Regions from separate parts of the Ralstonia mannitolilytica genome, predicted to be linked through region 2. Evidence: predicted binding sites of a transcription regulator. Region 2 holds the regulator's gene; the other holds the start of a gene.
What was found. The regulator NrdR, encoded in region 2, represses ribonucleotide reductase genes. The targets are predictions, from matches to a motif close to CACNANATNTNGTG.
Positions count from the first base shown of each region.

Region 1: the regulator NrdR is predicted to act here: its motif matches at 2,326-2,339, upstream of TK49_RS06390 (ribonucleoside-diphosphate reductase subunit alpha).

Region 1 covers NZ_CP010799.1:1,339,424-1,343,794, reverse strand. The annotation lists gene TK49_RS06390 (ribonucleoside-diphosphate reductase subunit alpha) at 1-2,141, opposite strand, end outside; gene TK49_RS06385 (alkaline phosphatase family protein) at 2,768-4,371, shown strand, end outside.
Region 2 covers NZ_CP010799.1:1,743,122-1,747,492, forward strand. The annotation lists gene TK49_RS08305 (pilus assembly protein) at 1-2,235, shown strand, start outside; gene TK49_RS08310 (type IV pilin protein) at 2,238-2,711, shown strand; gene nrdR (transcriptional regulator NrdR) at 2,739-3,203, opposite strand; gene glyA (serine hydroxymethyltransferase) at 3,342-4,371, opposite strand, start outside.

The sequences.
Region 1 (4,371 bases), 400 kb from region 2:
CGCTCCTCAGCCAGCTCGGTCGACGCCCAGTAGGCGTAGTAGCACACGGCTTCCATCGAGGTGTCGGCAAACTGCACGGCGGCCTCGCTCGCGTACGGCACACGCAGCACGTGCAGCGCGTCCTGGAAACCCATGATGCCCAGGCCGACCGGACGGTGGCGCAGGTTCGAATCACGTGCTTTCTTGACCGCGTAGTAGTTGATGTCGATCACGTTGTCGAGCATGCGCATGGCGGTGCGCACGGTCTTCTTCAGCTTCTCGTGATCGAGCACCACGCTGCCGTCGGCCTGCTTGACCAGGTGGGCGACCAGGTTGACCGAACCGAGGTTGCACACCGCGATTTCGCTGTCGTTCGTGTTCAGCGTGATTTCCGTGCACAGGTTGGAGCTGTGCACCACGCCCACGTGCTGCTGCGGGCTGCGGATGTTGCACGGATCCTTGAACGTGATCCACGGGTGGCCGGTTTCGAACAGCATGCCCAGCATCTTGCGCCAGAGTTGCAGCGCCGGCATCTTCTTGAAGAGCTTGATCTCGCCACGCGCGACCTTGTCTTCATAGGCCAGGTAGGCCTGCTCGAACGCCTTGCCGACCTTGTCGTGCAGGTCCGGGCAGGTGGACGGCGAGAACAGCGTCCACTCGCCACCTTCCATCACGCGCTTCATGAACAGGTCCGGGATCCAGTTGGCCGTGTTCATGTCGTGCGTGCGGCGGCGGTCGTCGCCGGTGTTCTTGCGCAGCTCCAGGAATTCTTCGATGTCCAGGTGCCACGTTTCCAGGTACGCGCAGACGGCGCCCTTGCGCTTGCCGCCCTGGTTCACGGCCACGGCCGTGTCGTTGACCACCTTCAGGAACGGCACCACGCCTTGCGACTTGCCGTTCGTACCCTTGATGTGCGAGCCGAGTGCGCGCACGTTGGTCCAGTCGTTGCCCAGGCCGCCGGCGAACTTGGAGAGCAGCGCGTTTTCCTTCAGCGCTTCGTAGATGCCGTCCAGGTCATCCGACACGGTGGTCAGGTAGCACGACGACAGCTGCGAGCGACGCGTGCCCGAGTTGAACAGCGTCGGGGTGCTCGACATGAAATCGAACGACGACAGCAGCTGGTAGAACTCGATGGCGCGGGCTTCGCGGTCGATTTCGTTCAGCGCCAGGCCCATCGCCACACGCATGAAGAACGCCTGCGGCATCTCGATGCGGGTTTCGTTGATGTGCAGGAAGTAGCGGTCGTACAGCGTCTGCAGGCCGAGGTAGTTGAACTGGAAGTCGCGCGAGGCATCGAGCGCCGCGCCCAGGCGGGCCAGGTCGAACTGGGCCAGCTTGTCGTCCAGCAGCTCGGCGTTGATGCCGCGCTTGATGAACTGCGGGAAGTAGTCCGCATAGCGGGTGCTCATTTCGGCCTGCGTGACTTCTTCGCCGAGGATTTCGCGGCGGATCGTGTGCAGCAGGATGCGCGCCGTGACCTGGCTGTACGCCGGGTCCTTCTCGATGAGCGTACGGGCGGCCAGGATGGCCGAGTCGTACACCTGCGTCATCGGCACGCCTTCATACAGGTTCTTGACCGTTTCCTTGAGGATCGGCTCCGGGTCCACCGCATCGCCCAGGCCTTCGCAGGCCGAGACGATCACGTTGCGCAGCGCCGCCATGTCCAGCGGGCGGGTGATGCCGCCGTCGGTCACGTTCAGGCCGATGAAGGCCGGTTGCTGCTGGGTTTCGCCGGCTTGTGCGCGCTCCTGGGCGCGGCGCTCGCGGTACAGCACGTAGGCGCGGGCCACGTCGTGCTCGCCCGAACGCATCAGGGCCAGTTCGACCTGATCCTGCACGTCTTCGATGTGGAACGTGCCGCCGTTCGGGCGGCTGCGCAGCAGGGCGCGCACCACGTTCTGCGTCTGTTGGTCGACCAGCTCGCGCACACGCGCGGAAGCGGCGCCCTGCCCGCCGTTCACGGCGAGGAAGGCCTTGGTCATCGCCACGGCGATCTTGGACGGCTCGAAGCTCACCACGGCGCCATTGCGGCGGATGATCTTGTAATCGGCGTAGTTGACGCCGGAACCGGTGCCGGGGGCCACGGCCGTGCCGCCAGCGCTTTGCGCAAATTGAGTGGGATTGGCGGTGCCGGAGTGGATTTCGGATTGGGCCGTCTGCATGTGGACTCCTGTTGAACCGTTCGATTGAGGGTCCGCCGGTGGGGAACCCCAGGGCGGACTCTGGCACCACGCAGGAAAAAAGAGACCGAAAAGACCCTTGTCTTTTCTCAGCCCCCAAGCGCCGGCTTGACCTGCCGTACGCCCGCCCCCGCGTGGCGCCGAAATAAGAATCCCGGAAAGCGACCACTACATCTAGTGTTTCATCCCGGGATTGGCGCTAAGTATAGTGGATCGGTCGAAGATGACCAGTCTTGACAGATGGGGGCGAAAGGCCTTCTTTCCATCCCGGATGCGCTGCCGCAAACCCGCCATCCCAGTCTGCACAAAGGGTCGACGGGGCCGGCGTGCGGCGTCGCAATGCGCACGTTTCCAGAATAATTCTTTCTATCGGTGAGGCAAGCGCGATAGACACCACCTCACCTTCGGCAGGGAATTGCGTGACGTGCACTGCACCGGTGCGTCGCCCGTGGACGACGCACAAGAAATCCGAATAGTGGCATCAGCATTCTTGTCGCGGCTGTCACTTGAGCGACAGGCCCCGTCCCTACGCTTCGGTCGCATTGCAGGGAGCGCAATCACCGCGGCGCCCTCCTGGGCGCCGCGTACCACGACCGAGGAAAATCGACATGGCTTGGAACCGACCTGCCCGCCGTCTGCTGACGGCCGCGCTGGGCACAACCTTGGCCACCGCACTGGCGGCCTGCGGCGGGGGCAGCGATGGTACCCCAATCGCCGGCCAGGGCAACACCAGCCCGCCGCCGGCCGGCCCCAGCAGGAAAGTGCTGGTGGTCGGCGTGGACGGCGCCACCTATGCGCAGGTCCAGCGCGGCCTGTTGCGGCGCAGCCTGCCGAACCTGGCCGCGCTGTCGGTCATGCCGGCCTCCACGGGCGGCACGCTCGGTACGACGACCGCCCAGCCGCCGCTCGACACCCCGAGCTGGGCCACCGTGCTGACCGGCACCTGGCAGAACCGCCACGGCGCGCCCGACGACACCGTCGCCACGCTGGCCGCTCCGACCGTCTTCGGCTACGTGCGCGGCGCCGCCAAGGCCGCCGGCACCACCCCGCACCTGGGCGCGGCCGTCAGCTCGGCCGTGCTGCCCGCGCTGCTCAAGGCGGACCAGCAGGCGGGCAATCTCGACACGCTGGTCGACTGCGCCCAGGCCGATCCGTGCGTCACGCAACACAGCGTGAAGCTCGTGCAATCGGGCTACGACGTCGTCTTCGCGCAGTACAGCGCGCCGGCCGCCGCTGCCCTTGACGCAGGCTTGCAGAGCGACGCTTACACCGCTGCCCTGCACGACGTCGACCAGGCCATCGGCACGCTGCAGGCTGCCATCGCCCAGCGCCGGGCCGCCAACCCGGGCGAAGACTGGCTCGTGGTCGTCACCACCAGCCATGGCCTCGACGCAACCGGCGCGACCACGTCGGCGCCCACGCTGGAGAACCGCACCGCCTTCATCGCCCTGAACAAGACCGCGAACCCGGTGCTGGGGAAGGACGGCACGGCCGCACCCACCTCCGAAGCCACGCTGGCCGCGCTGCCGAGCGAGGCCGACATCGTGCCGACCGTCCTGGCGCAACTGAACGCCGCCGTGCCGGCTGCCACACATAAGCTTGATGGCGCGGCGCTGACGGCCAATGCCGTGGGAGTACGCAACCTCCAGAGCACGGTGGGCCAATACAACGCGTCGCTGGTGCTCACGTGGCAGAACCCGACCACCGCCAGCGGCCCCATCACCGTGCTGCGCGATGGCAAGCCGGTCGCCACGCTGCCTGCCACGGCCACGCAGTACACCGACAACAGCTTTGCCACCGCGACCGGCCTGTACCGCATCAACTACACGGTGGTGCGCAATGACATGCCGGTCTCGACGCTTGCGCAGATCGATTACGTTGCGCCTACGCCGCTGGCAGCCACGCTCACCAACGGCCTTGCGGCGTACTACAGCTTCGACCCGCTGCCGCCCACCGACCGCAAAGCCAGCTCGACGATCGGCCCCTGGGTGCTGGGCACCGACGGCGGCTCGGCAGCCACCGACCCGTTCGGCGGCACGGCGCTGTCGGTCGATTCGCGCGTCGACAGTTACAAGCTCACGCAGAACGGCGCCGACATCGCCCTGAGCCCCCAGTTCACCATCGGCTTCTGGTTCAAGTCTGACTGCGCGCAGGGCAACGGCACCGGCGAGCCGATCCTCTCCAACAAGAACTACACGTCGGGCGCGAATGC
Region 2 (4,371 bases):
TGCTTCAAGGCTGCGCCGGTCGAGCAATCCAGTAGTTCTGCGGGCACCAACATTCCGCAGCTAGGGAGGGTTACGGCCGGTACGCAACTCTATCTCTCTTACTTCCACCCCAAGAACTGGTGGGGCGAGGTGACCGCCCAGACCATTGGGCCAGATTCGACGGGCAAGCTGGTCATTAATTCCACCGTCAATTGGGACGCGAGCTGTACGTTGACAGGTGGAGCGTGCACCGCAATGGGGTCGGGCACGACGGTAGCGGCACAGACTGCACGAAGCATCTTGACTTGGAATGGCACCGCCGGTATCCCGTTCCAGTGGGCGAACTTGACCGCTGCACAAAAGGCGGCGCTGACTGCTGGCGACTCGAGTTCCACCAGCGCTCGCCTTTCTTACCTGCGAGGAGACCGTTCACAGGAAGTTACCTCAGGCGGTTCCGGAACGTTCCGCGCCCGGACAGGCGTGTTGGGGGACATCGGAAATTCGAGCCCTACCTGGGTGGGTGGGCCATCTGCTCCATACAACGGGCCGTGGGTAGACGCCCTCTATGCCAAGGCCTCTCCCGCAGAGGCTGCTGGAAGCTACGCGAACTTCAAAGCGACCTACGGCCAGCGGCAAAACGTCGTCTATGTGGGATCTAACGACGGAATGTTGCACGGCTTTCGGGCTGGGAGCTTTGATGCCAACGGCAATTTCGTCAACAACTCGACGACGCCCAACGATGGCACCGAGATACTGGCCTACATGCCTGCCGCTGTGGTCAGCATGATTCACAACGGTTCGAACGGCAAGTTGGACTACGCGTCTCCGGGATACACCCACAATTTGTACGTAGACGCTACGCCGGGCACTGGGGAACTGTATTACAACGGAGGCTGGCACACGTGGCTGGTGGGGGGGCTGGGCGGCGGCGGGAACGCTAATGGTCCGATCGGCGATGGCACGACCACCGGTACCGGCGCGATCTACGCCCTGGACGTGACGGACCCGAGCACGTTTAGCGAAAGCAATGCAAGCAAGCTCGTCATCGGCGAGTGGTCTTCCGCGTCGATTTCTTGCACGAACGTTGCCAACTGTGGCGACTATCTGGGCAACACCTATGGCACTCCGGTGATCCGCCGGCTTCACAATGGCAATTGGGCGGTGCTGTTCGGCAATGGCTTGAATAGCAAGAACGGTACGGCGGGCATGTTCATCATGCTGGTCGACTCCAAAGGGCAAGTCACGTTCCGCTATTTGGATACCGGGTATGGTCCCGCAAAAGCGGGAACTACGAGCAAAAATGGCATTGCGTTCGTGACGCCAGCCGACCTTGATGGCGACCACATCAGCGACTATGTCTACGCTGGCGATGTCTATGGCAACGTCTGGCGCTTTGATTTGACGTCGCAAGATCCAAATAGCTGGAGTGTCTCGACCACGCCCCTCTTCACGACGTCGGCCGGGCAGCCGATTACTTCGAAGGTGATCGTCGCTTCAGTCCCGGGCTCAGGCCTGGGCGGGCCGGCGCGGTTGATTGTGAGCTTCGGCACTGGCCAGGCGTTTCCCGCGACGCTGACAAGCCCCGCTACGTATGCGACTGCAAATCAGGCTCTCTACGGTATCTGGGATTGGAACATGGATGGCTGGAACGCGATTGCTCCATCCACAGCGAAATATGCGTCGCTTGCGTCGTCAGCCGGCCCCTCGGGCGGGATAGTCGCGTCCAAGGATTTGAGGCAGCAGACATCGACGGATGCAGGTACTTCGACCTCGGGACTTGCCCAGCGAACCGTCACGAGCTCGAAAGTCTGCTGGAAAGGCTCGACTGATTGCGCCGGCAGTAATTCGGACTTCGGTTGGACGTTGCCGTTGCCTACGGGCCAGAACGAACAGGTCGTCTATAGCCCGTCGCTTCAATACGGCGTGGTGAATGTCAATACGTTGATACCGGCCGTTCAGCAAGTGCTGTCTTGCAATACGACGGCGGCTTCAGGTTTCTCGTATGGCATCTCGGTTGCCAATGGCGGTGCGACGGCGAACCCGTACTTTTACGACAAGGATGGCAGCTTTCTTACCTCGGGCGGGCAAGGTGTCAGCGCTGTCGGCATGAGCGGCACGGGGACCTCGACGTTTGTGTCGCTTAACGGAAAAGTGTATGCCGTGATGCAGGGCTCGGACGGCACGCCCCGATTCATTCAGATCAATCCGTCGGCCACGGCCATCGGGTCACGCCTGAACTGGCTCAGGCTGCGTTAACAATGGATGCGGTGATGAATCCAGAGAGATCTGTTTTTCTACGCAAGGCTGCCGGCTTTACGCTGGTCGAACTCATGATCACGGTGGCAATCATCGCCATCCTCGCGGCGATCGCGTATCCGTCCTACCAGCAATACGTCCTGAAGTCCCATCGAATCGACGCAAAGACGGCGTTGCTCGATCTGGCCACCCGGCAGGAGCGGTACTTCACGTTGCAAAACGTTTACGCGAGTTCGCCCTCAGCGCTCGGTTACGGAGCTGCATCGTTTCCGATGGCAATTCAGTCGGGAAATCAAAGCTATTACCAGATGAGCGTGCAGGTGAATAACGCGACATCATCACCTGCGTATTCAGCGTCGGCCGTACCAGCCGGCCCCCAGACGGCAGACGCCTGCGGTACCTATACGATCAACCAGCTCGGTGTACAGGGCAATACGGGTATGAAGAGCGGGACAACCTCGGCGCAGTGCTGGTAAAGGAAGAGGGCCCTGCAGGCTCTTTTTTCACTTCCGCACGTTCGTCGCGGCAATCTCGTCGAGCACATCCCGAAATTCCGACACATCCTCGAAACTCCGGTACACCGACGCAAACCGGATATACCCGATCTTGTCCAGCCGCTTCAGCTCCCGCATGACCAGCTCGCCCACCCGGTCGCTGCCGATTTCCTTCTCGCCGTGGCTCAGGAGCTTCTCTTCGATGCGGGCAATGGCTTCGTCGATGGCCTCGGCGGAGACGGGGCGCTTGCGCAGCGCCAGGCGCATGGAATCCTTGACCTTGTTGCGGTCGTAATCGACGCGGCTGCCGTTTTTCTTGACGACGGCCGGGAAGAACAGCTCGATGCGCTCGTAGGTCGTGAAGCGGCGGTCGCAGGCTTCGCACTTGCGCCGGCGGCGCACGGTGTCGCCTTCTTCCGACATGCGGGTTTCAATCACCTGGGTGGCCGCGTGGCCGCAAAAGGGGCATTTCATGCCGGTGGTCTCCTCGGAAACCTCAAAGAACGCGCTGCGCTGAAACGACAATGCCGCGATGGCCCGCCCATTCGACTTCGGGCGCATCGCGGCAGGGTACTACGCGGCCGGCAGCGCCGGCCACCGGCGGATACAACCTCAGCCGTACACCGGGAACTGCTTGGTGAGCTCGGCCACCTTGGCGCGCACCTCGGCGATGTTGTTTTCATCGTGCGGGTTGTCCAGCACGTCGGCGATCAGGTGCGCCACCTTCACGGCCTCGGCTTCCTTGAAACCGCGCGTGGTCATCGCCGGCGAACCCAGGCGGATGCCCGAGGTCACGAACGGCTTTTCCGGATCATTCGGAATCGCGTTCTTGTTGACGGTGATGTGCGCGTCGCCCAGCACCTTCTCGGCTTCCTTGCCGGTGATCTTCTTGGCGCGCAGGTCGACCAGCATCACGTGGCTCTCGGTGCGGCCCGACACGATGCGCAGGCCGCGTGCCATCAGCGTTTCGGCCATGGCGGCGGCGTTCTTCACCACTTGCTGCTGATACGCCTTGAATTCCGGCGACAGCGCTTCCTTGAAGGCCACTGCCTTGCCGGCGATCACGTGCATCAGCGGGCCGCCCTGGATGCCGGGGAAGATCGCGGAGTTGATGGCCTTCTCGTGTTCGGCCTTCATCAGGATCACGCCGCCGCGCGGGCCGCGCAAGCTCTTGTGTGTGGTCGTCGTGACGAAGTCGGCGTGCGGCACCGGGTTCGGGTACACACCGGCGGCGATCAGGCCGGCGTAGTGGGCCATGTCGACCATGAAATATGCGCCGACCGACTTGGCGATCTTGCCGATGCGCTCGAAATCGATGCGCAGGGCAAATGCCGATGCGCCGGCAATGATCAGCTTCGGCTTCTTCTCTTGCGCGAGCGCTTCGAGCGCGTCGTAATCGATGTCTTCCTGCGCGTTCAGGCCGTAGCTGACCACGTTGAACCACTTGCCGCTCATGTTCAGCGCCATGCCGTGTGTCAGGTGGCCGCCTTCGGCCAAGCTCATGCCCATGATCGTGTCGCCCGGCTTGAGCACGGCGAAGAACACACCCTGGTTGGCCTGCGAGCCCGAGTTCGGCTGTACGTTGGCGGCTTCGGCGCCAAACAGCTGCTTCACGCGGTCGATGGCGAGCTGCTCGACCACG